Embleya scabrispora: one gene and its partners. The protein of the gene in region 1 interacts with the protein of each later gene in a pairwise test. Links are inferred from orthologs where the notes say so. Each region holds a gene or a part of one and is shown in the gene's direction. Other genes may lie near its edges. The genes, in order: rlmB, tsaE and B4N89_RS11040.

What was found.
Region 2: the proteins of rlmB (region 1) and tsaE interact in binary tests that used the Escherichia coli proteins (3 or more experiments, as listed by UniProt). The link is inferred for Embleya scabrispora from one-to-one orthologs.
Region 3: the proteins of rlmB (region 1) and B4N89_RS11040 interact in binary tests that used the Escherichia coli proteins (3 or more experiments, as listed by UniProt). The link is inferred for Embleya scabrispora from one-to-one orthologs.

The regions. Positions count from the first base shown.
Region 1 is NZ_MWQN01000001.1:2,904,458-2,915,413, reverse strand. What follows is about bases 4,495-7,465. They hold rlmB (23S rRNA (guanosine(2251)-2'-O)-methyltransferase RlmB), read left to right. Parts: upstream 4,495-5,475; coding sequence 5,476-6,456; downstream 6,457-7,465. Other genes in these bases: cysS (cysteine--tRNA ligase), read left to right, coding at 4,495-5,321. Also shown: B4N89_RS12790 (sensor histidine kinase), read left to right, coding at 1-147; B4N89_RS12785 (response regulator transcription factor), read left to right, coding at 144-824; B4N89_RS49755 (hypothetical protein), read right to left, coding at 942-1,607; B4N89_RS12775 (CarD family transcriptional regulator), read left to right, coding at 1,992-2,474; ispF (2-C-methyl-D-erythritol 2,4-cyclodiphosphate synthase), read left to right, coding at 3,333-3,836; more of cysS, read left to right, coding at 3,912-4,494; B4N89_RS12750 (TQO small subunit DoxD), read left to right, coding at 8,210-9,508; B4N89_RS12745 (PPOX class F420-dependent oxidoreductase), read right to left, coding at 9,667-10,098; B4N89_RS12740 (ABC transporter ATP-binding protein), read right to left, coding at 10,189-10,956. UniProt on the Escherichia coli protein: Specifically methylates the ribose of guanosine 2251 in 23S rRNA.
Region 2 is NZ_MWQN01000001.1:2,538,382-2,549,229, reverse strand. What follows is about bases 91-2,953. They hold tsaE (tRNA (adenosine(37)-N6)-threonylcarbamoyltransferase complex ATPase subunit type 1 TsaE), read left to right. Parts: upstream 91-1,194; coding sequence 1,195-1,713; downstream 1,714-2,953. Other genes in these bases: B4N89_RS11020 (transglycosylase domain-containing protein), read right to left, coding at 1,751-2,953; B4N89_RS11030 (alpha/beta fold hydrolase), read left to right, coding at 91-1,087. In the rest of the region: more of B4N89_RS11030, read left to right, coding at 1-90; more of B4N89_RS11020, read right to left, coding at 2,954-4,048; B4N89_RS11015 (L,D-transpeptidase family protein), read right to left, coding at 4,304-4,927; tRNA (adenosine(37)-N6)-threonylcarbamoyltransferase complex dimerization subunit type 1 TsaB, read left to right, coding at 5,078-5,761; rimI (ribosomal protein S18-alanine N-acetyltransferase), read left to right, coding at 5,801-6,289; tRNA (adenosine(37)-N6)-threonylcarbamoyltransferase complex transferase subunit TsaD, read left to right, coding at 6,282-7,325; B4N89_RS10995 (hypothetical protein), read left to right, coding at 7,328-7,603; B4N89_RS10990 (polysaccharide deacetylase family protein), read left to right, coding at 7,900-8,790; B4N89_RS10985 (class I SAM-dependent methyltransferase), read right to left, coding at 8,819-10,006; co-chaperone GroES, read left to right, coding at 10,253-10,561; groL (chaperonin GroEL), read left to right, coding at 10,696-10,848. UniProt on the Escherichia coli protein: Required for the formation of a threonylcarbamoyl group on adenosine at position 37 (t(6)A37) in tRNAs that read codons beginning with adenine.
Region 3 is NZ_MWQN01000001.1:2,549,597-2,552,798, reverse strand. The notes cover bases 1-2,965. They hold B4N89_RS11040 (NAD(P)H-hydrate dehydratase), read left to right. Parts: upstream 1-732; coding sequence 733-2,199; downstream 2,200-2,965. Other genes in these bases: alr (alanine racemase), read left to right, coding at 2,333-2,965; B4N89_RS11045 (holo-ACP synthase), read left to right, coding at 354-722; B4N89_RS11050 (EamA family transporter), read left to right, coding at 1-188. Also shown: more of alr, read left to right, coding at 2,966-3,202. UniProt on the Escherichia coli protein: Bifunctional enzyme that catalyzes the epimerization of the S- and R-forms of NAD(P)HX and the dehydration of the S-form of NAD(P)HX at the expense of ADP, which is converted to AMP.

The DNA.
Region 1 (10,956 bases):
ATCGCGGCGGGCCACGGGGGAGAGGTAACCGTGCGCAGCCTGGAGGGTGTGGGATCCACCTTCACCCTGGTGCTGCCCTTCAAGTCCAGTACCTCTCAATCGATGTCGATGACATCGTCGACCCCATCCATGGAGGCATCACGATGACCCGTGTGCTCGTCGTCGAAGATGAAGAGTCCTTCAGCGACGCGCTGTCGTACATGCTTCGCAAGGAAGGCTTCGAGGTGGCCGTGGCCGCCACCGGCCCCGAGGCGTTGGAGCTGTTCGACCAGGGCGGCGCCGATCTGGTCCTGCTCGACCTGATGCTGCCCGGCCTGCCGGGCACCGAGGTCTTCCGCGGGCTGCGGGCCAAGTCCAACGTGCCGGTCATCATGGTGACCGCCAAGGACAGCGAGGTCGACAAGGTGGTCGGGCTGGAGATCGGCGCCGACGACTACGTCACCAAGCCGTACTCGACCCGCGAGCTGATCGCCCGGATCCGTGCCGTGCTGCGCCGCCAGGGCGGGGTGGAGACGGACGAGCCGCGCGCGATCGAGGCGGGTCCGGTCCGGCTCGACGTCGAGGCACACCGGGTCACCGTGGAGGGTCGGCGGATCGATCTCCCGCTCAAGGAGTTCGACCTGCTCGAGGTGCTGCTGCGCAACGCGGGCCGGGTGCTCACCCGGATGCAGTTGATCGACCGGGTCTGGGGCGTCGGCTATGTGGGCGACACCAAGACGCTGGACGTACACGTGAAGCGGCTGCGAGCCAAGATCGAGCCGGACCCGGGCGCCCCGCGCTACCTGGTCACCGTGCGCGGTCTCGGGTACAAGTTCGAGCCCTGATCGGGCCGGGGCCGCTCCGGCCCCCCGTACGACGACGGCGCCCGCGCCGCCCCCGGTGTCCGGGAGGCGGCGCGGGCGCCGTCGTATGTGCCCGTGTCCCGCGTCGCGGGTACGGCGTCAGCCGCCGGCCGGGGCCGACGCGCTGTTGCGCGGGGTACCGGAGGCGCCGTTGCCGCCTGCCGGGGCCGTGGCGGGCGCGGTGTTCGGCGGCGCGGTGGTCGGCGCCGAGGAGGTCGGCGGCGCGGGCGGCGGCGGGGTGAAGGCCGGGGTCGGCTTCAGCTGCGCGAAGTAGCCCGATGGGGCGTGTACCGAGACGTCCAGCGAGGTCTCGCCGGCGGTGCCGAACGCGAAGGTCACCCGGCGGAACGAGCCGGCCTCGACCTTGGCGGCGTTCGGGAAGACCAGCGGACCGAGGTAGACGCGCCCCTGCGGGTCGTCGGCGGCCATTCCCTGGGGGCGGTCGACCAGGTACGCGGCGCCGCCGGCCGGGATGGTCAGCGGGCCGCCGAGGGCCTGTCCCGCGCCGTCGACCGTCACCTTGGTGATCGTCTCGGGGGCGGAGCCCTCGTTGAACAGCGCGCCACCGAGCGCGACCAGGTTCTTGCCCGGGTCGCTCGTCACCAGCTGGATGTTCTGGATCTTGAGCGAACCGAACGCCGTATTGGCCGTGTCGGGTTTGACCTTGCTGGTCTCGGCTTCCTTGCCACTGGCGCAGCCCGCGGCCAGGGGAAGGACGACGGCGACGGTGGCGGCGAGGGCGCCGCGTCGAAGGCTGCGGCTCACGGCGGCGGCATCTCCTTGAAGATCTCGGATCCTGGACCGGTCACGATGACCGGTGACAGCGTACTCAGGCCGGGAGGACGACTCGTACGCGGCTCACCGCGCCGAGCGGCGGCTTCGCCGGGGCGGAGTCGGCGGATGCCGCCGGGATCGGCCCGACTCCGGTGAGGCGGGTGGGACATATGGGTTGTGCGAGAGCGGCCGACGCACCCCCGGGACGCGTCGTTTGCCCCGTTTGTTCGAGTCCTACAGGTGTGGGGTTCCCTGTCCCAGCACGCCCACAGGCCGCTTGTCAAGCCCCGACTAAGGCCCTGACCTGCGGAAACGTCATTCAGTAGGGGCGTGTCCCGTGTTACCCTAGAAAGCCACGGAAGGGGTACCTGTCACATGACGTTCAAGGTTGGCGACACCGTGGTCTACCCCCATCACGGGGCCGCGCTGATCGAGGCGATCGAGCAGCGCACGATCAAGGGTGTGGACAAGACCTATTTGGTGTTGAAGGTCGCCCAGGGTGATTTGACCGTCCGCGTGCCTGCGGACAACGCGGAATTCGTCGGTGTTCGGGACGTGGTGGGCCAGGAAGGGCTCGACCGCGTCTTCGAGGTACTGCGTGCTCCGCACACCGAGGAACCGACGAACTGGTCACGACGTTACAAGGCGAACTTGGAAAAGCTCGCCTCCGGTGACGTTATCAAGGTCGCGGAGGTCGTGCGCGATCTATGGCGCCGCGAGCGTGACCGCGGCCTGTCGGCAGGCGAAAAGCGCATGCTGGCGAAGGCTCGGCAGATCTTGGTGAGCGAGTTGGCGCTCGCCGAGAACACGAACGAGGACAAGGCCGAGGCCATCCTCGACGAGGTCCTGGCTTCCTGAGCCGTAGGATCCGCCCGTCGATGACGGACGGATCCGCCGGTGCGGTGTCGGCGCCATGTGGCGTCGGCGCCCGGGTGGTTTGAGGGGACTTCGTTGAACACTGCGGTCCTTGTGCCCGCTGCAGGGCGTGGTGAACGGCTCGGTCCCGGTGCGCCCAAGGCGTTGCGTGAGCTTGGGGACATCCCGATGCTGGTGCACGCCGTCCGGTCGCTGCTGGCCGCCCGCGGGGTAACCGCGGTCGTGGTCGCCGCACCGCCGGACGGTGTCGCCGGTGTCCGGGAGCTTTTGCGTGCGCAACTGCCCGTGGAATCACCCGTGTGGGTGGTCGCGGGCGGTGCGACACGCCAGGAATCGGTACGGCTCGCCCTCGCGGCGGTGCCGGCCGATCACGACATCGTGCTCGTGCATGATGCCGCGCGTCCGTTCGTGCCGGCCCACGTGGTCGAGGCGGTGATCGCCGCCGTCGCCGACGGGGCCGACGCGGTGGTGCCCGCGTTGCCCGTGGTCGACACGGTCAAGGAGGTCGCCGCGGCGAACGGCGCGGAGACCGTGGTGCGCACGGTCGATCGATCGTTGTTGCGCGCCGTACAGACCCCCAGGGCTTTCGGCGGGCGGTATTGGCGCGTGCCCACGCCGAGGCCGACGGGTTCGGCGCCGAGGGCGCGACCGACGACGCCGGGATGGTCGAGCGCACCGGCGGCACGGTCGTGGTGGTGCCCGGTTCCGAAGAGGCGTTCAAGGTGACCCGGCCGTTCGACCTGTTGCTCGCCCGCGCGCTTTTGGAGCGCCGGGCGGAGCGGGCCGCGCAGGCGCGCGTCGACGGGGCGGACGGCGCCGCGGAGAGTTCGGAGATCGACGTTGTCCGGTGAGCACGCGGCTCGGGTGGTCCTGCCCCGTACCGGGATCGGGGTGGACGTCCACGCCTTCGAGGCGGGGCGCGAGTTGTGGGTGGCCGGGCTGTTCTGGCCCGGGGAGACCGGGTTGGCCGGGCACTCCGACGCCGACGTGGTCGCGCACGCCGCGTGCGACGCGTTGTTCTCGGCGGCGGGCATCGGCGATCTGGGCGCACACTTCGGCACCTCGCGGCCGCAGTGGTCCGGAGCGTCGGGGGTGACGCTGCTGACCGAGGCCGCGCGGCTGGTGCGCGCGGCCGGATTCGAGATCGGCAACATCGCGGTGCAGGTGATCGGGGTGCGGCCGAAGGTCGGGCGGCGGCGGGCCGAGGCGGAGGCCGCGCTGTCGGCCGCGGCCGGCGCGCCGGTGTCGGTGTCCGGGACCACCACCGACGGTCTGGGGCTGACCGGGCGGGCCGAGGGAGTGGCCGCGATCGCCACCGCGCTCGTGGTGCCGGTCGGGCGGTGACCGGGCGGCGACCCCCGGTGGAACCGAGGGATAACGGCGCACGCCGCGCCGTCCCGACGCTCTAAGCTTGCGCGTGTGAGCATGCGCCTGTACGACACCAGCACCCGCACGGTCCGGGACTTCGTGCCGCTTGTCGAGGGACAGGTCTCGATCTACTTGTGTGGTGCCACTGTGCAGGCACCTCCGCACATCGGGCACATCCGATCGGGGCTGAACTTCGACGTGCTGCGCCGGTGGTTCGCCCACCGCGGCAACGACGTCGTGTTCTGCCGCAATGTCACCGACATCGACGACAAGATCATCGCCAAGTCCTGCACGGAGGGCGTGCCCTACTGGCAGGTCGCGCAGACCAACGAGCGGGCCTTCGCCGACGCGTACACCGCGCTCGGCTGCCTGCCGTCGACCGTGGAGCCCCGGGCGACCGGGCACATCCCCGAGATGGTCGCGATGATCGACCGGCTGATCGCCACGGGGCACGCCTATCCGTCCGGTGGCGACGTGTACTTCGACGTCTCCTCGTTCCCGGCCTACGGGGCGCTGTCCGGCCAGAAGCCCGACGCGATGCGCGAGGCGGAGGACGCGGGCACGGGCGCGGCGGGCAAGCGGGACCGGCGCGACTTCGCGCTGTGGAAGGCGGCCAAGCCCGGCGAGCCGTCGTGGGAGACGCCGTGGGGACACGGTCGTCCGGGGTGGCACCTGGAGTGCTCCGCGATGGCGCACAAGTACCTGGGTGCGGCGTTCGACATCCACGGCGGCGGGCTGGATCTGGTGTTCCCGCACCACGAGAACGAGATCGCCCAGTCCAAGGCGGCGGGCGACGCGTTCGCCGCCTACTGGATGCACAACGCCTGGGTCACCCTCAGCGGTGAGAAGATGAGCAAGTCGCTCGGCAACTCGGTGCTCGTCTCCGAGATGCTCAAGCGCTGGTCGCCGCTGGTCCTGCGCTACTACCTGGCCACCCCGCACTACCGGTCGATGATCGAGTACAGCGAGGAGGCACTGCGCGAGGCCGAGGTCTCCTTCGGGCGGATCGAGGGCTTCCTGGAGCGGGCCGGCGAACAGACCGGGGCGATCGAGCCGACGGCCGACGTGCCGGCGGTGTTCGCCGCCGCGATGGACGACGACCTGGGTGTGCCGCAGGCGATGGCGGTCGTGCACAACACCGTGCGCGACGGCAACACCGCGCTGGCGGCGGGCGACAAGGACGCGGTGGTCCGGCACGCGGCCGACGTACGGGCGATGCTGGGCGTGCTCGGCATGGACCCGCTGTCGGAGCAGTGGACGGCGGGCGCCGCCGGCGGTCGCTCCGACGAGTTGCGCGGGGTGGTCGACCACCTGGTCAAGCTCGCCCTCGGGCAGCGCGAGGCGGCGCGGGCGCGCAAGGACTACGCGGCCGCCGACGCGGTCCGGGACAGCCTCACGGCGGCCGGGATCGTGGTGGAGGACACACCGCACGGGCCCCGGTGGACGCTGCACCGGGACTGAGTCGACAAGGGCCCGGAAGGGCCCGACGAGAACGCGCCGTACGGCCGGAACGCCACGAGGTGGCGGACCGGCCGTACGGTTGTAACGGCTGGAGCGGTTGCCCCTCGGGCGACCGGGGATCGCAACGTGAAGCAATCGAAGGGATGTACCCGTCATGGCCGGCAACACGGAGCGCCGTAACAAGCGCAACGAGGGAAGCAAGAAGGGGCCCTCGGTCGGTACTGGTGGGCACAGCCGCCGGGCGCTGAAGGGCAAGGGGCCGACACCGCCCGCGGAGATGCGCAAGGGGCACGCGAAGCAGCGCGCCGCCAACGCCGCGGCCAAGCGCAAGGCCGCCGCGCCCGCGGCCAGGCGTCCCGCGGGCGGGCGTCCCGGACGCGGCGGCAAGAGCGCGTCGGAGCTGGTCGCGGGCCGCAACTCGGTGCTCGAGGTGCTGCGCGCCGACGCGCCGGCGACGTCGCTGTTCATCGCGCAGTACATCGACAGCGACGACCGGGTGCGCGAGGCGATGAAGATCGCCAACACGCGGGGCATCCCGCTGATGGAGATCCCGCGTCCCGAGCTGGACCGGATGACCGACGGCGCGATCCACCAGGGCCTGGTGCTCCAGATGCCGCCGTACGAGTACGCCCACCCGGACGACCTCGTGGTGGAGGCGCACGACCGCGCCGAAACGCCCCTCGTCGTCGCGCTCGACAGCGTCACCGACCCGCGCAACCTCGGCGCGGTGATCCGCTCCGCGGCGGCCTTCGGCGGCCACGGCGTGGTCGTCCCCGAGCGCCGCGCGGCCGGCATGACCGCCGGCGCCTGGAAGTCCTCGGCAGGCGCGGCCTCCCGCATGCCGGTGGCCCGAGCAGCCAACCTCACCCGAGCCCTCGAGGCGTACAAGAAGGCCGGCCTGACCGTGGTCGGCCTGGCCGCCGACGGCGACATCACCCTGGACGAACTGGCCGCGGCCACGGACCCCCTGGTGGTGGTCGTCGGCTCCGAGGGCAAGGGCCTGGGCCGGTTGGTCCAGGAAACGTGCGACATCACGGTCCGAATCCCGATGGCCGGCGGCAACGAGTCCCTGAACGCGGGCGTGGCGGCAAGCATCGTGCTCTACGAGGTGGCCCGGAGGCGGGGAGCGAAGTAGGCAGGGAACCAGCCGACCGAGACGAGCGCTCGAGGCCGCCCGGGCCGGGCCCACTGGCCCCTCCCCGAGTGGGCCGGCTGTTTTCGGCGAGCGCTGCGCTTGTGGCTGCGGCCGGCCGGTCCGGGGTCTGTCCGAGTCGATGGTGGCCCGCCGCCGACGTTCGGGGCTCCGAGGCTCGGTCCTCTCTGCGAGACGGCTGCATCGCTCGGTGAAAACCGGCCGGCAGCGGCGGGCGGGGAGGGCGCTCGGGTCGAGTCCTCCGAGGAGGCTTCCCGGGTGGGTCGGGCGTTTGCGGTGGGCGGTGCGTGTGTGGCTGCGGCCGGCCGGTCCGGGGCTGGTCCGAGTCGATGATGGGCCGCCGCCGGCGTTCGGGGCTCCGAGACATCGGTCCCGGCGAGACGGGCGTGTTGCTCGGCGAAAACCGGCTGGCAACGGGGGGCAGGGAGAGCGCTCGGGTCGAGTCCCCCGGGGAGGCTTCCTGAGTGGGTCGGGCGTTTCCGGCGGGCGGTGGCATGTGGATGACGAAGGGTTGCGAAGCCGGATTGCGTGGGGTGCCGGAGCCTCAACGTGAGAGAAAACCGCAGGTCAGCGCCAGCGGCGGCGGTTTCGGGTGCCTCGGGATCCGGTTTCGACTCCCGCTGGGCACTTTCCGTCTCCTCGACGGCCTATGCGAGGTCACAGCGCTCCAAGCCGACCCCGACATGGCGATTTCGGTCTCCCCACGGGCGCTGAGGGGGTGGGTGCGCACGAAACCGGCACTCGACGCCCGACTTTTCACCCCGCCCCCACAAAACCGCAGGTCACCGAAGCTCGAAGCCCACAACCACCCATCGCGATCCGGTTTCGAGCCCGTACTCCTCTCCAAACACCCTCGAAGCGCCCCGGCCCACTCGGGAAGCCTCCCCGGGGGACTCGACCCGAGCGCCCTCCTCGCCCGCCGCTGCCGGCCGGTTTTCGCCGAGCCATACGCGCGTCTCGCGGAAAGCCCTGGGGCTTGGAGCCCCGAACGCCGGCGGCGGCCCATCACCGACTCGGACCAGCCCCGGACCGGCCGGCCCGCAGCCACAAACGCCACGTCCGCCGCAAACGCCCGGCCCACTCGGGAAGCCTCCTCGGAGGACTCGACCCGAGCGCCCTCCCCGCCCGCCGCTGCCGGCCGGTTTTCGCCGAGCCATACGCGCGTCTCGTCGAGAGCCCCGGGGCTCGGAGCTCCGAGCGCCGGCGGTGGCCCGCCATCGACTCGGACCAGCCCCGGACCGGCCGGCCCGCAGCCACAAACGCCACGTCCGGCGGAAACGCCCGGCCCACTCGGGAAGCCTCCCCGGGGGACTCGACCCGAGCGCCCGCCGCTGCCGGCCGGTTTTCGCCGAGCCATACGCGCGTCTCGTCGAGAGTCCCGGGGCTCGGAGCTCCGAGCGCCGGCGGTGGCCCGCCATCGACTCGGACCAGCCCCGGACCGGCCCGCCCGACCCAGGCGCAACGCCTGCCGAAAACGCCCGGCCCGCTCGAAGAGGCTTGCCGGTGGGGTCGGTTCGAGTGTTCTCTTGCGCCGCTGCCGGTGGTCGGAGGTTGTGTTGGGCAGCGTGGTTGTTTTGGTGGGAGGTCTGTGTTTCGGGGGGTTGTGGGCTTCCCGCTTGCGTTGCCGTGTTGGGGTGCGGGGCGGAGTGTAGCGGGAGGTTTGGGGGTTTGTGGGTTGCATGGGGTATTACGTGGTGGGCCGCATCCTTGGGGGGGCTTGGGCGGTTAGTGGTTCGTGGACACCAGATCGGAAGGCAGCTTCGGCGGTGCTGTCGGGCTGTTGCCCTCGCCCGCGGCGGTGCGTGATCCCGGCGATCCGGCGGCGGTCGCCACCCCCACGAAGACCCTGCGGGTGGTGATCGCCGGCCCCCGGATCGGCACCGCCCCCAAACCTGTGCCCGGGCCGCGTGACCGGGCGGACGACGACGCGACCACGCGGCTCCCGGTGATTCGTGACGACGGGTCCCGGCGGCGCGTGGCGCCTGCCCGGCGCGGTCCGGGGACGGATGTGCGTGAGCGGGACGGGACCGTCGCGGCGGCCACGCATGCGCGCCGAGGGAGTGTGCAGGCCGGCACCGTGTTGTTGCCGTTGCGGCTGTTCCTGGGCGGGGCGTTCCTGGTCGAGGGGCTGCGCAAGCTCTACGCGCCGGGCTTCCTGGATCCGGGGTCGAGCGACTCGTTCGGGCATCGCATCGGCGTGCTGCGTGACGGGAGTCTGTCGCCGTCGGTGATGGACCTGGCCGCCGACCACGCGATCGGGGCGGGCCTGTTGTTCGCCTTCGGCCAAGTGGTGGTCGGCTTCGCGGTGGTGCTCGGGTTGTGGACCCGGCTGGCCGGACTGCTCGGGATGTTGCTCTCGCTGGGCGTGCTGATCGCGGTGGGCACCGGCTCCTCGCCGTACCACGCGCCCTACCTGGTCTTCCTGGCGGCGTTCAGCCCGCTGGCCCTCGCGGGCGCGCCGATGTACTCGGCGGACGCGTGGTTGTCGCTGCGGACCTGGCGCGGTCCCATCGTCACCCCCGTCCGGGCCCGGCGGCGCAAGCTCGGCTACGGCTCGATGCTGGCGTTCGCCGGAGTCGGCGCGACGCTGCTCGCGGGCTCACTGCTCGGCGGCGGCCACCGGCACCCCGACGAGTCGGACACCGGCCGGATCGGCGAGCCGGGTCGGCCCGCCGGATCCTCGGCCCCGGTCGCCCCCGCCGCCGGACAGCCGGCCGGCGCGGTGCCCGGTCAGCCCCGACCGCCGGTGGTCGAACCCTCGGCGGCGGCCGGTCCGGTCAAGGAGGGCACCGCCGCGCAGACCACCCCGCGCGCGGCGACCACCCCGCAGCCGAGCGCCCGCGCCGGCACGGCCAAATCCACCCCGGCCGACGCCACGGACAGGAAGCCGGTTCCGGCCTCGGCCCCGGCCGCGTCCGGCCCCACGGGCTCGACGGGTTCGACGGGTTCGACGGGTTCGAACACCGGCGGCTCCGGTGGCTCCCCCAAGTCCAACGGCAGCGGTACCAAGCCCCTGGGCGGCCTGCTGGGCTGACCGCCCCTTGGGCATCGGGAGCCACCCGGCCACCCCCACGCCACCCACAGGACCCGCACGACATGTGCGGGTCCTGTGGCATGGCATACCGGATGTGCGGGCGGCGCGCGTTGCGGTCGTCGAAGACCTCCGCCGGCATGAACGCGCGAAAGGCCGGCTCAGCCCGTGATGTTCCGGTCCGCCACCACGTGGTGGATGTGCACGTGCACCACCTGCTCGCCCTTCACGGGCTCGCGCTCGACCACCTTGTCGGCGCCCATGTAGCGGGCGGCGATCCGGCTCGGCCAGACGCGCAGGTCGACCGGGTCGACGGAGAGTCGGGCCTCGCCCTCGACCACCACATAGGCGTACGGCGGCCGTTCGTCGTCCACGCACAGGCTCACGCGCGGATCGTTGGCGAGGTTGCGCCCCTTGACCGAGGACGCGAACGTGGTGAACACCAACTCCACCGTGTCGCCGCGATCGTCCAGGTCGAACCAGACCGGCGCCACGTGCGGCCGACCGTCGGGACGTACGGTGGCAAGTTTTCCGGTGCGCGGCGGCCCCGCCAACAAAAAGCCCCGCCACTCGGTCTCGGTCATACGCTCCATGGACCGAGTCTCACCCCTGACGGCCCCCCGGTCCGGGACGACACTCGCCGGCGGCGCCGTCGGGCGCCGCCGGCGAGTGTGCCGGATCGGTCAGTCGTGCAGTCGCTCGCCGCTCTTCGTGGAGAACAGGTGCGTCTCGCCCACCGTCGGGACCACGTGCAGGACCGAGCCCTTTTCCGGGACGCTGCGGCCCGGGACGCGGACGACCAGGGGCTTTTCCGTGCCGTCGAGGGTGACCGAGCCGTAGACGAAGGCGTCGGAGCCGAGTTCCTCGACCACGTCGACGGAGACCGCGAGGCCCTTGCCGCCCTTGCTCAGGCCCTCGGCCGAGTTGATCTTCAGGTGCTCGGGGCGCACGCCCAGGGTCACCTTGGCCGCGCCCTCGGCCACCGCCGCCTCGCGGGCCTCGCGCGAGACCGGGACGACCGCGTCGCCGAAGCGGATGCCGTCCTCGGCCAGGTCGACCTCGATCAGGTTCATCGCGGGCGAGCCGATGAAGCCGGCCACGAACACGTTGGCCGGGCGGTCGTACATGTTGCGCGGGGTGTCCACCTGCTGGAGCAGGCCGTCCTTGAGCACCGCCACGCGGTCGCCCATGGTCATCGCCTCGACTTGGTCGTGCGTGACGTAGACGGTGGTGATGCCCAGGCGGCGCTGGAGGCCGGCGATCTGGGTGCGGGTCTGGACACGGAGCTTGGCGTCGAGGTTGGACAGCGGCTCGTCCATCAGGAAGACCTGGGGCTCGCGGACGATCGCACGGCCCATCGCGACACGCTGGCGCTGACCGCCGGAGAGGGCCTTCGGCTTGCGGTCCAGGTATTCGGTGAGGTCGAGGATCTTCGCGGCCTCTTCGACCTT
Region 2 (10,848 bases), 360 kb from region 1 along the record:
CGCCGCCGCGGGCGTGGCGATAGAGCGCATGACGGTCGGCCGCGCCTTCCGCCGCCGTACCGAGGCCCAATTGGACGCGCTCGCCGAGTTCGGCACGCTGCGCGGCGAGCCGCACCTGATCACCGCCGATGACGGCGTCGAGTTGTACGCCGAGGTGGACGGCGACCGCGACGCCCCGGTGACGGTGGTGTTGTGCCACGGCTACTGCCTCGACATGGACTGCTGGCACTACCAGCGGGCCGCGTTGCGCGACGAATACCGGCTGGTGTTCTACGACCAGCGCAGCCACGGCCGCTCCGGTCGCGGCGCGCCGGAGACCTCGACGATCGACCACCTCGGCGCCGACCTGTACACCGTGCTCGGCGAGCTCGCGCCCGAGGGGCCCCTGGTGCTGCTCGGCCACTCGATGGGCGGGATGACCATCATGGCGCTCGCCGACCAGCACCCCGAGCTGTTCGGGGAGCGGGTGATCGGCGTCGCGCTGATGAACACGTCGGCGGGCCGCTGGGCGACGGTGACGCTGGGCATCCCGGCGGCCGGGGCCCGGTTGGTGCACCGGATCGCGCCGGGGCTGCTGCGTACCCTCGGCCGGCGCGCCGCGCTGGTGGAGGCGGGCCGGCGCGCGGCCCGCGACCTGGTGTACCTGTTCACCGAGCGATACGCCTTCGACTCGGAGGTGGACCCCACCCTGGTGCGGTTCACCGACCGGATGATCTCGGGCACGCCGATCGACGTGATCGCCGAGTTCTTCCCCGCGTTCGAGACGCACGACAAGCTGGCCGCGCTGCCGGCGCTGGAATCGGTGGAGACGCTGGTGGTGGCCGGGGAGGGCGACCTGATCGCGCCCGCCTCGCACAGCGAGGCGATCAAGGAGGCGCTGCCCGGTGCCGAGTTGCTGATCGTGCCGGACTCCGGACACCTGACCCCGCTGGAGCATCCGGAGGTGGTGAACGCGGCGCTGCGCGGGCTGCTCGCGCGTGCCACGAGCGCGCCCGGTGGGCGCGTCGGGAAATCCGGTGGGCGCGGGCGCGGCGAATCGTCCGCACCGGTCGGATTCGACGCGGGTCGGGATCCTGACGGAGAGTGATCCCGTGCAGGGGTCCCGAGCCGCGGGCGGATTCGGGACGACGGTGGGGTCCGAGGCGGTTCGGGCCGACGGACCGGCGTGGTGGGAGTGCTGAAGTGGTGCGAAGTGTGACCGTGACGGTCGCCGGCGGCGCGGACACGCGCGCGCTGGGCGCCCGGTTGGCGAAGGTGTTGCGGGCGGGCGACCTGCTGGTGTTGTCCGGCGGCCTGGGCGCGGGCAAGACGACCCTGACCCAGGGCATCGGGACGGGCCTGGGCGTGCGCGGCGCGGTGACCTCGCCGACGTTCGTGATCGCCCGCGTACATCCGTCCGAGGTCGGCGGCCCGGCCCTGGTGCACGTCGACGCCTATCGACTCGGCGGCTCCGCCGACGTCACCGCGGAGATCGACGGCCTCGACCTCGACGCCTCGCTCGACGAGTCGGTGACCGTCGTGGAGTGGGGCGAGGGCATGGTCGAGGACCTGACCGAGGACCGCCTGGAGGTGGCCATCGACCGTGACCACGCCGAGGCCGACCCGCTCGCGGCGAGCGCGGGCGACTTCGCCGGCGACGAGGTGCGCACGATCCGGGTGACCGGGATCGGGGCCCGCTGGGCCGGCGCCGACCTGGACGGGTTGGCGGGCTGACGCCCGGCGCCGGCGCGATCCGCCGGACAGGCCCCCGTCAGGTGCCCGCTCCCGGGGACTGGGAGGCGGGCGTCTCGGGCGGGTTCGGGGACCGGCTCGGCGGGCGCGTGGTCGCTCCGCCGCCGGTGGTCGCACCCGGCGAGGAGGTGCCGGTCGGCGCCGCGGTGGTCGGCGCGGTGGTGGTCGGCGGCGCGCTGCTCGCGGGCGCCGTCGTCGAAGGCGCCGTGCCGGGCGGCGGCGTACCGGTGCTCGGCGGCACCAGAGCGGTGTCGGGACCGCCGAGGCCGCCCTCGGTGTCCTCCGGGAAGTCGGCGACGCCGGCGCCGGCGAGCGCGGCGCGCATGTAGGTCGTCCACATCCGGGTCGGCAGGTTGCCGCCGTCCACCCGGGCCAACCCGGCGACCCCGGACAGGGACAGGAACGCGTGCGTGCCGGCGTCCTCGCGGAACATGCCCATCGAGGTGGCCAGGTCCGGGGTGTACCCGACGAACCAGGCCGAACGGTTGTCGTCGGTGGTGCCGGTCTTGCCCGCCGCCGGGCGGTTCAGCGCCTGCGCGCGAAATCCGGTGCCGTCGTCCACGACGCCGCGCAACACCCGGGTGACCGCGTCCGCCTGCCGGCTGTCGTAGGCGTCCTTGGCGTCGTGGTCCGGCAGGTCGATCGTGTCGCCGCCGCGGCTGAGCCGGTCCACCGGGTACGCGTCGTGCTGCTTGCCCTCGGCGGCGAAGGTGGCGTAGGCCGAGGCCATGTCCAGGGCACTGGGTGTGGAGGTGCCCAGCGAGACGGACGGTACGGGGCGCAATCCCGGCGTGGTCGCGGGCAGTCCCGCGTCCACCGCGGCCCGCACCACCCGATCGGCGCCCACGTCCATGCCGAGTTGGGTGTAGGCGGTGTTCACCGACCGGTCCATGGCCCGGGCCAGGGTGATCTGCCCGTAGCTCGCCCCGTCCTCGTTGCCGGGTTGCCACGGGACCCCGTTCTCGATCACCGGCTTGCCGTTCGGATAGCGGATCACCACGTTGTCGTTGCCGTTGTAGACCGTGGCCGGGGTGATCCGGACCCGTCTGCCGTCCGGGCCCTGCGCGCCGTCGCGCAGTCCGGCGGCGAGCACGAACGGCTTGAACGTGGAGCCGACCTGTACATCGCGGCGGGTGGCGTCGTTGACGAACTGTTTGACGTAGTTCGGGCCGCCGTAGACCGCGACGATGCGCCCGGTGGCGGGCTCCACGGACGCGGCGGCCACCCGCACCCCGACGTCGACGGAGCGGTCGGCGGGGTCGAGCGACTGGGCGAGTTGGTCCTGGACGGTCTTGTACAGCGTCTCGGTCTTGTGCCTGTCGAACGTGGTGGTGATCGCGTAGCCGCCCGCGTCGAGCCGGACCTCGTCGACCACCTTGTGGTCGAGCAGGTAGCGCTTGGCCATCTCGACCAGGTAGCCGTTGACCCCGGCCAGGTTGGCCGCCGGGCGAGGATCGACCGGCTCCGGGAAGACGATGCCGGCGCGCCGCTCGGGGGTCAGCCACTTCTCCTTGACCATGCCGTCGAGCACGTAGTTCCACCGGGCGAGGATGCGCCGCCGCCCCGACTCGCCCGCGTTGCGCACGTCGTTGGCGCTCGGCGCGTTGAGCAACACCGCGAGGTAGGCGCCCTGTTCGACGGTGAGCTGCCCGACGTCCACGCCGTAGTACGCCTGGGCGGCGGCCTCGACGCCGTAGGCGCCGCGCCCGAAGTACACGCTGTTGAGGTAGCCGGTGAGGATGTCGTCCTTGGGCACGGTGCGGTCGAGCTTGACCGCGATGATCGCTTCCTTGAACTTGCGGCCGAGGGTCTGTTCCTGGGTGAGATAGACGTTCTTGACGTACTGCTGGGTGATCGTCGAGCCGCCCTGGAGGCCGCCTCCGCCGCCGGCGAGATTGCTCAGCAGGGCGCGGACGGTGCCGGTGATCGAGACCCCGGAGTTCGAGTAGAACGAGCGGTCCTCGGCGGCGAGCACCGCGTGTTGCACGTCGATCGGGATCGCGGCCAGCGGCACCGCCTGCCGGTTGGTGGCGCCGGTGCGGGTGATCTCGGTGCCGTCGCTCCAGTTCCAGACGTTGCTCTCCTGCCGGGCCTGCGCGTTGACCGTCTCGGGAACCGGGGTGATCGCGTAGACCAGGCCCACGGCGGCGAACAGGCCGGAGAGCGCCAGGAGCAGCAGGGTGAGCAGGTGCTTGAACGAGGGCAGCCAACGGCGCGGACCCCGGCGATTGCTCCGGGGATAGTCGAACAGCCTGCGCCGGGGAGTCGGCCCCTGGACGTCACCGGGACCGCTCGGACCGGAGGAGTCGTGCGCCACGCCGCCCACCTGTTCCTCGGTGCCATTGCCCTGACGGCCCCACCGGCCGCCCGCGTGCGCCCGGTGGGGCCGGTGTGACCGGAGGGATCATCGTCCCGATGATATGTGGGCAAAGCCGAAGAAAGGCCGCCGAATCGGACAATGGTGGGCGTGGCGTGGCGGGCCCGAACGGTTCAGGGCACCGCGGCGGGGCCCAGGGCACCGCGGCGGGGCCCAGGGCACCGCCGCCTGGGCCCGGCGCGTCGCGACCGGGGCTCAGGGCACCACGATGACGGGTGTGCCGACCGGGGCGAAGTTCCACAGCGCGACGCCGTCGTCCGGCTTCGAGCGGATGCCCGCGCTCTGCTTGGCGGGCGGTGCGGAGGTGCGCGGACGGGCGGTGCCGGTGGGGGAGGGGCCGGGCTTGGCGCCGCCGTCGATCTGCTCCAGCGGGGTGTCCGTGGCCGCGAAGCCGAGCGGCACGCCCTGCACCGCGCCGAAGCGCACGGAGTAGGTGATCCGCAGGCCGTCGCTGCCGGTCTGCGCCTCCTCCTTCTTCAGCGTCACCTGGAACGTGCCCGGCTGCGGCTTGATCGGCGCGGCGGCCACCGGATACTCGCGCAACATGCGCTCGGCCTCGTCGACCAGCCAGACGTGGCTGTCCTTGAGCGAGTAGACGACCCGCTTGCCGGTGCCGGAGTTGGCGGGCACCGCGGGCGGGACGTAGACCGGCGCCACGGGCGCCCCGGAGGCGCCGGAGGGGGTCGGGGTGCTCGTGCGCGCTATCCCCCGATTCTCCGGTGCGGAGTTCGCCGCCTGGACCGCGAGGAAGCCGACGCCGACCAGCGCGGCGATGGTGATGCCCGCGACGGCCACGCCCGGGTTGAGCCGCTTCGCCATTGCCTTGGGTCCCTCTTCCGCCGTGTGTCGGCCTCCATGGTGCCGGCAGCCGGTGTCCCCGCGTCGGAGCCGGGTCGGCTTTTCCTCGCGAACGCGTCCCGGGAGGCGGCGGCGGGCGGGCCCGCGCCGCGCGGTCGGTAGCCTGGTGCCGTGCTGCTGCTCGCCTTCGACACCGCCACCCCGGCCGTCACGGTCGCCCTCCACGACGATTCCCGCGTGCTCGCCGGTTCCACCCGGATCGACGCGCGCCGGCAGGGCGAGTTGCTCGCGCCCGGGATCGTCGACGTGCTCCGGGCGGCGGGACGCACCCGCGCCGAGCTCACCGACATCGCGGTCGGCGTCGGCCCCGGGCCGTACACCGGCCTGCGGGTGGGCATCGTGACCGCGCTCGCGCTGGGCGACGCGCTCGGCATCCCCGTGCACGGCGTCTGCACCCTGGACGCGCTCGCGTACGCCGCCGGCCGCGACGCCACCGTCGCCGGGCCGTTCACGGCCGCGACCGACGCGCGCCGCAAGGAGGTCTACTGGGCGCGGTACGACGACGCCCACACGCGCGTCGAGGGACCGTCGGTGGACCGCGCCGGCGACCTGGCCGCGACCGTCACCGCGCTGCCCGCCGTCGGCGCGGGCGCCGCGCTGTACCCGGACTCGTTCGCGGACGTGCGCGGCCCCGAACACCCGGACGCCGCCGCACTCGCGGCGTTCGCCGTCGAACGCCTGACCGCCGGCCTCGCCCTGCTCCCGCCGGAGCCCCTCTACCTGCGCCGCCCCGACGCCCAGGTCCCCGCCGGCTACAAGGCCGTCACCCCCGCGGGGCCCCCGCCCGGGGCGTAGCCCCGCCGGGATCCGCCGGGCAGGCCCTAGACTTCCCGCATGGAATTCGGGTCTCGCCTGCGGCGGATGCGATGGTGGGACATCGAGGCCGTGATGCGACTCGAACACGAGTTGTTCGCCGAGGACGCGTGGTCGGCGGGCATGTTCTGGTCCGAGTTGTCGGAGCCCGAGATGCGGCACTACGTGGTCGCCGAGGACGAGACCGGCGGCCTGGCGGGATATGCCGGGCTCGCGGTGATCGGCGACGAGGGCGACGTGCAGACCATCGGGGTGCGTCGCGATCGGTGGGGCACGGGCCTGGGCGCGCTGCTGTTGACCGAACTGCTCGACCTGGCCGTGGCCCGCGGCTGCCGGGACGTACTGCTCGAGGTGCGGGTGGACAACGCCCGCGCGCAGGCGCTGTACGAGCGCTTCGGCTTCAAGGGGATCGGCGTGCGCCGGGGCTACTACCAGCCCGCCAACGTGGACGCGTTGGTGATGCGCTGCGATCTGAAGGAACGTCGGGAAGGAACGGCCACCGGTGGCTGACGAACCACTCGTCCTGGGCATCGAGACCTCGTGCGACGAGACTGGCATCGGCATCGTGCGCGGCACCACGCTGCTCGCCGACGCGGTCGCCTCCAGCGTCGACGAACACGCCCGGTTCGGCGGTGTGGTGCCCGAGGTCGCCAGTCGCGCGCACCTGGAGGCGATGGTGCCGACGGTGCGGCGCGCGCTCGCCGACGCGGGCGTCACGATGGGCGACATCGACGCGATCGCGGTCACCTCGGGACCCGGCCTGGCGGGCGCGCTGCTGGTCGGCGTCGCCGCTGCCAAGGGCTACGCGGTCGCCCTCGACAAGCCGCTGTACGGCGTCAACCACCTGGCCTCGCACGTGTGCGTGGACCAGCTGGAGCACGGCAGACTGCCCGAGCCGTGCATGGCGCTGCTGGTCTCCGGCGGGCACTCCTCGCTGCTGCTCGTGCCCGACATCACCTCCGACGTGCGCCCGCTGGGGTCGACCATCGACGACGCGGCGGGCGAGGCGTTCGACAAGGTCGCGCGGGTGCTCGGACTCGGCTTCCCGGGCGGGCCGGTGATCGATCGGTGGGCGCGGGAAGGCGACCGCGCCGCGATCGCCTTCCCGCGCGGGCTGACCGGTCCGCGCGACGCGCCGTTCGACTTCTCCTTCTCCGGCCTCAAGACCTCGGTCGCGCGCTGGGTCGAGGCCCGGCAGCGGGCCGGGGAGAGCGTGCCGGTGGCCGACGTGGCGGCCTCCTTCCAGGAGGCGGTGGTCGACGTGCTCACCCGCAAGGCGATCCGGGCCTGCAAGGAGAACGGCGTCGAGCACCTGATGATGGGCGGCGGCGTGTCCGCCAACACCCGCCTGCGGGCGCTGGCGCGGGAGCGCTGCGACGCGGCCGGGATCGTGCTGCGCGTGCCGCGACCGGGCCTGTGCACCGACAACGGCGCGATGGTCGCCGCGCTGGGCGCCGAGATGGTCGCCCGCGGCCGGGCCCCCTCCACGCTGTCCATCCCGGCCGACTCGTCGATGCCGGTCACCGTCTCGCAGGCGGTGTCCTGACCATGGCGATCGCGGCGATGTGGGAGGCCAGGACCGAGCCCGGCGACGGTTCGGCGCTGGCCGCGTGGGTGCACGAGGCGGCGCTGCCCACCGTGGTCGACGCGCCCGGCCTGGAGCGGATCGAGGTGTTCGCCGCCCCGGACGGACCCGACGGGGACCGCGTGGTGGTGATCGCGCTGTGGACCGGCCCGCCGGTGGCGCTGCCCGAGCCGCCGACCGCCCTGGTCGCCCGGCCGCCGCACACCTGGAATTTCGAACGGCTCAGCGTCGGGCCCTGAAAGGCCCCGCCCCCGGTCGCGCCCCCGGTCCCGCCTCGTCCGCGCAACACTCGACCCGCGTCCGACGAGGAGGCCATTCGCAAGCCGGACGCGGGTCGAGTGCCTTGGCTGATGGCTGCGCGCCGCCGCACGTGCCATTGGCCTTGCCGGGAGTGTGCCCAGCTCATCGGCCGCTCAACAGTTCTTCGACAGTCCCTTGAACAGGGCTTGTCCGGACCGTGACAGGCCGCCGCCCCGCGTAGCGTGGGCGCGGGTGGATCGGGCGAACGGTCCAGGCGACGGAAGGGCCGGCGACAGTGGTGCATGGAACGGTACAAAAGCGGCGAGGCGTCTTCGCCTCGGCCGGCGTCGGCCTGGCCGGCGTGCTGCTGCTCGCGCTGACCGGCTGCGGCGGATCCGACGGCACGTCGTCGGTCGAGGCCACGCGGGCACCCTCCGGCGGCACCTCGACCACCGCCGCCAAACCGGCGCCCGCGGCCAAGCCGGACACCCCCGGCGCCGACCCCGCCGCCCTCGCCGCGAAGTGGAACCTGAAGCCGTTCGCCGCGCCGCCCGCCCCGCCCGCGGACAAGCCGATCAAGGGGGGCGGGCCCAAGCCGCCGATGGTGGAGAAGATCCCCACGCAGGAAAAGATCGTGTTCATCACGATCGACGACGGCGCGGAGAAGGACCCCAAGTTCCTGGACATGATGCGGGACCTGCGCATCCCGGTGGCGATGTTCCTCAACGACACCTACGTGCGCCAGGACCCGGAATACTTCCGCAAGCTCCAGGACCTCGGCGCCACCGTGCAGAACCACACGCTCTCCCACCCCGATCTGAAGACCCTGGGCGCCGACGCGCAAAAGCACCAGATCTGCGGCCAACAGGACCGGCTCGGCGAGCTGTACGGCAAACGCCCGACGCTGTTCCGGCCGCCCTACGGCAACTGGAACGCGACCACGCAGACGGTGGCCGGCGGTTGCGGCGGGATCGGCGCGATCGTCAAGTGGCAGGAGTCGATGCAGATCAACGACATGCAGTACGTGGGGGAGAAGAAGCTGCACCCGGGCGACATCATCCTGGCCCACTTCCGCGGCCCGAGTGAGCTCAAGGGCACCACGATGACCGAGATGTTCGGCAACATGCTGCGCAAGATCCAGGCCCAGGGCTTCACGATCGCGCGCCTGGAGGACTACATCGGCTGAGCCGAGGAGCGCCTCGGCCGGGCCCGGGTCATCCGGTGCCGGACACCGGACGACCGATCAGCATCGTGGGCGCGCCCGCCACCCGGGTCAGCAGCACCGTGGCCGCGTTCGGGCCGGTGGGGCGGACTCGGCGGCGGACCTCCTCCGGCTCGACCGCCGAGCCGCGCTTCTTGACCGTCAGGGTGCCGACGCCGCGCTCGCGCAACAGGGCCTTGAGCCGCTTGAGGTTGAACGGCAACACGTCGGTGATCTCGTACACGCTCGCGAACGCGGTGGCCACCAGCCGGTCCGAGGTCAGGTAGGCGATCGTCTCGTCCACCAGGTTGCCGTTCACCGACTCGGCGACCTCGGACACCAGATGGGCCCGGATCACCGCACCGTCCGGCTCGTAGAGGTAGCGGCGCATCGGGCCCACCGGCGCCTGCCGGACCGACCCCGAGGTCAGTTCGGCGCCGCCGGGCAGCAGGGTGGCCCGCAGGCCGGCCCGGGCGAGCCCGCCCCACCACAACACCGCCTCCTTGACGTCGCCGCGGTCGGAGACCCACTCCGCCTCCATGCCGGCGGGCACGATCTCGTGCGGGATGCCGGGGGCCACCTTGGCCGCGCCGGCGGGGACACGGGCGGCGAGGGTGGTCAGGAACGAGAAGGGCGGCGCGTACGACTCGGGGTCGAAGGTGCGGCCGCGGGCGGTACGCCGGGCCGGGTCGATCAGCGCCGCGTCGTAGCCGGACGGGTTCACCTCGGTCGCGTCCGCGCACTCGACCGTGAGCAGGTCGGCCAGGCCCAGCGCGTCGGCGTTGGCCCGGACCACCGCGCAGGTCGGCGGATCGAGATCGACCGCGTGCACCGCGATCCCGGCGCGGGCCAGCGCGAGGGCGTCGCCGCCGATGCCGCAGCACAGGTCAATCGCCCGGCGGACGCCGGCCGCGGCCAGCCGGGCGGCCCGGTGGTCGGCCACCGAGGTCCGGGTGGACTGCTCCAGGCCGTTGGGCGTGAAGAACATCCGGTCCGCGTCCGCTCCGAACTTGGCCCGGCCGCGCTGCCGCAACCGGGACTGGGTGAGCGCGGCGGCGATCAACTCCGGCGGATGTTCCCGACGCAACCGGGTGGCCAGCGACAACTCGTGCGCGGCGTCGTGATCGGCCAGCAGATCGAGCAGGGAGCGGCCCTCGTCGGTCAGCAGCGCGGCGAGGGCTTCGATGGCGTCGGTGTGCACACGGCCATTCTCGCCGAGCGCCCCACCCCCACCGATCCGCGGCCCACCGGTATGAAGAACGCTCGCGACGCGCTGAATCTGGCACTCTGGTTGACGGAGTGCTAACCGCCACCTAGTGTCTGTGCTGGCACTCTCCCCATGAGTGTGCCAGTGCGATACGAGCAGGTCCGGCACCCGCGACGACGGATCTGTCCCGCTCGCCGACAGACATTTTTCCGTGAGATCTCCGAAGGGGGAGGTCGCATCGTGACGACCGCCAACACCAAGGTTGCCATCAAGCCGCTCGAGGACCGCATCGTGGTTCAGACGCTTGAGGCCGAGCAGACCACCGCGTCGGGTCTCGTGATCCCGGACACCGCCAAGGAGAAGCCCCAGGAGGGCGTCGTCCTGGCCGTGGGCCCGGGTCGTTTCGAGGACGGTCAGCGTCTGCCGCTCGACGTCGCCGTCGGTGACACCGTGCTGTACAGCAAGTACGGCGGCACCGAGGTGAAGTACAACGGCGAGGAATACCTCGTTCTCTCGGCCCGCGACGTGCTCGCGATCATCGAGAAGTGACATCGCGCTGACGCGCCGGAACCGGTGACGGTTCGACGACCCCGCCCCGGATCGCCCTGCCCTCGCGGCCGGTGGACCCGGGGCGGAGTCGGTTGTACGACGTCGAAAAGCAACCTTTAAGGACGAAGACCCTCATGGCGAAGATCCTCCAGTTCGACGAGAAGGCCCGGCGGTCGCTGGAGCGCGGCGTCAACGCGCTGGCCGACACCGTCAAGGTCACGCTCGGCCCCAAGGGCCGCAACGTCGTGATCGACAAGAAGTTCGGTGCCCCGACCATCACCAACGAC
Region 3 (3,202 bases), 360 kb from region 1 along the record:
CGCTCGCCGGCCTGATCGTGCTGGGCCAGACGCTGACCCCGCTCCAGGTGCTCGGCCTGGTGATCGCCCTGGGCGCGATGGTGCTGGGTCAGCGGGCCCCCCGGCGCGCCCCCGCGGTGCGGCGGGTCGAGGCGCCGGTCACCATCGCCGGGCGGACTCGCACATCGGAGGTTGTCGAAGCCTCCTGAGCGGGCGGGGGTACGCCGCCACGAGCACCGCGCAGGACCGTTTCGCGAGCCGATCGGGCCGCGTCCCCGCCGGGGATGCGGCCCGGCCGCGTTGTCGGCGCGCGGTGCGCCGAGCCCGGGTCGGTGTGTGTCCTTCGGCGCCGTGCCCGGCAATAGGCTCGGGCCGTGATCATCGGTGTGGGTATCGACGTGGCGGACATCGCACGCTTCGGGCAGTCGCTGGAGCGCACGCCCGGACTGGCCGATCGGCTGTTCACCGAGGCGGAGCGGAACGTGCGTCCCGGACAGCCCCGCGGGGTCGCCTCGCTGGCCGCGCGCTTCGCCGCCAAGGAGGCACTGGCCAAGGCGCTCGGCGCGCCCGGCGGACTGCACTGGCTGGACGCCGAGGTGACCACCGAGGACTCCGGCCGCCCACTGCTGGCCGTCACCGGCACGGTAGCCGCGCGCGCCGCCGAGTTGGGTGTGATGCACTGGCATGTGTCGCTCAGCCACGACGCGGGCATCGCTTCCGCTGTCGTCATCGCCGAGGGCTAGGGGGTCGCCCATGCGCGCCGCACACACGGTCGAGCAGGTACGCGCCGCGGAGGCCGCGCTGCTCGCGACGCTGCCCGAGGGCACCCTGATGCGCCGCGCCGCGGCCGGGCTGGCCGGCACCTGCGTGCGCCTGCTCGACCGGGTCTACGGCGCCCGCGTGGTGCTCCTGGTGGGCAGCGGCGACAACGGCGGCGACGCGCTGTACGCGGGCGGCATGCTGGCCCGGCGCGGCGCGCGCGTGGACGCCCTGCTGCTCGCCCCGGACCGGGCCCACGCGGCCGGCCTCGCCTGGGCCCGGGCGGCCGGCGTACGGGCGCTGGACGCGGTCGACCCGGACCGCCCGGGCCTCGCCGGCCTGCTCGGCCGGGCCGACCTGGTCCTGGACGGCATCGTCGGGATCGGCGGCCGGGGCGCACTGCGACCGACGGCCGCCGCGCTGCTCGCCCGGGTGTCGGGGGCGATGGTGGTCGCGGTCGACGTGCCCAGCGGGGTGGACGCGGACACCGGCGAGGTCGCGGGCGCGGCGGTACGGGCCGATGTGACGGTCACCTTCGGCACCCACAAACCGGGCCTGCTGATCGACCCCGGCGCGGCCCACGCGGGGGTGGTGCACCTGGTCGACATCGGCCTCGGCCCGCACCTGCCGGAGCCGAATCCGACCGTGCTGCAACTCGACGACGTGGCCCGGCTGCTGCCCACCCCCTCGGGGGAGAGCGACAAGTATTCGCGCGGTGTGCTCGGCGTGGCCGCGGGCTCGCCCCGCTACCCGGGCGCGGCGGTCCTGGTGGTCGGCGCGGCGGTGCGCGGCGGGGTCGGCGCGGTCCGCTGCACGGGGCCGGCCGCCGTGCTCGGCCCGGTGCTCGCGGCCCACCCGGAGGCGCTGGCGACCCAGGCGCCCCCGGCGGAGGCCGGCCGGGTGCAGGCGTGGGTGGTCGGTCCCGGCCTGGACACCGACCCGGACGCCGAGGCGCGCTTCGCGAGCGTGCTGGGCGCGGAGGTGCCCGTGCTGGTGGACGCGGACGGCCTGACCCTGCTCGCCCGCTCCGCCCCCGGCACCCGGCCCGCCCCGGCGCTGTTGACCCCGCACGCGGGCGAGGCGGTGCGCCTGTTCGCCGCCGCGGGCGTCGAGGTCACCCGCGAGCGGATCGAGGCGGCGCGGTTGGAGCACGCGCGCCGGCTCGCCGCGCTGTACCGCTGCGTGGTCCTGCTCAAGGGCTCCACCACGGTGATCGCCGCGCCCGACGGCCGGGCCCGGGTCAATCCCACCGGCACCCCGCGCCTGGCCACCGCGGGCAGCGGCGACGTGCTCTCCGGCCTGGCCGGCGCGCTGCTCGCGGCCGGTCTGGACGCGCTGGACGCCGGCTCGGTGGCCGCCTGGCTGCACGGACTGGCCGCCCGGACGCTGCCCGGCCCGGTGACCGCGCCGGACCTGGTCCGGGCGCTGCCCGGGGTGTGGGCGGACGTCACCGGCACGTGAGGAGGACGCCGCCCGGGTTCGGGCCTGCCACACTGGGAGTCTTGAGCTCGGGGATCTTCCGGGCCCGGCGGCCGGCCGGGACCGCGCCCCGGACTCGTGTTCGATGATCGTCGTCGGAAGGACCACCTGCCCCATGCGTGCCGAAGCGCGGATCGATCTGGATGCGATTCGGGACAACATCGCGGCCATCCGGGCCCGGGTGGGGTCGGCGGCGGTGATGAGCGTGGTCAAGTCGAACGCCTACGGACACGGCATGGTCCCCTGCGCCCGCGCGGCCCGCGCGGGCGGCGCGACCTGGCTGGGCACCGCCGTGGTCGAGGAGGCGCTGGCGCTGCGCGCGGCGGGCGACACCGGCCGGGTGCTCACCTGGCTGTGGGCCCCGGGGGACGCCTTCGAGGACGCGGTGCGCGCCGACGTGGACATCTCGGTGAGCGGAGCGTGGGCGCTGCGCGAGGTGGTGGCGGCCGCCCGGGCGGCCGAGCGACCGGCGCGCGTGCACCTGAAGGCGGACACCGGCCTGGGGCGCAACGGCTGCACGCCCGCCGACTGGCCGGCCCTGGTCGACGCCGCGCTCAAGGCCGAGGCCGACGGCTCGGTCGAGGTGGTCGGCCTGTGGTCGCACTTCGCCTGCGCCGACGAGCCCGGACATCCGTCCGTGCCGGCCCAACTGGACGAGTTCGTGGCGATGCTCGCCCACGCCGAGGGCCGCGGGGTCACCCCCGAGGTGCGGCACATGGCCAACTCGCCGGCCACACTGCTCCTGCCCGACACGCACTTCGACCTGGTCCGGGTCGGCCTGGCCGGCTACGGCCTCTCGCCCGTGCCCGAGGTCGGCGGCCCGGCCGACTTCGGCCTGCGCCCGGCGATGACGCTGGCGGCGAACCTGGCCGGGGTCAAGCGGGTGCCGGCCGGCCACGGCGTCTCCTACGGGCACGCCTGGATCGCGCCGAGGGACACCAACCTCGCGCTGATCCCCACCGGTTACGCCGACGGCATCCCCCGC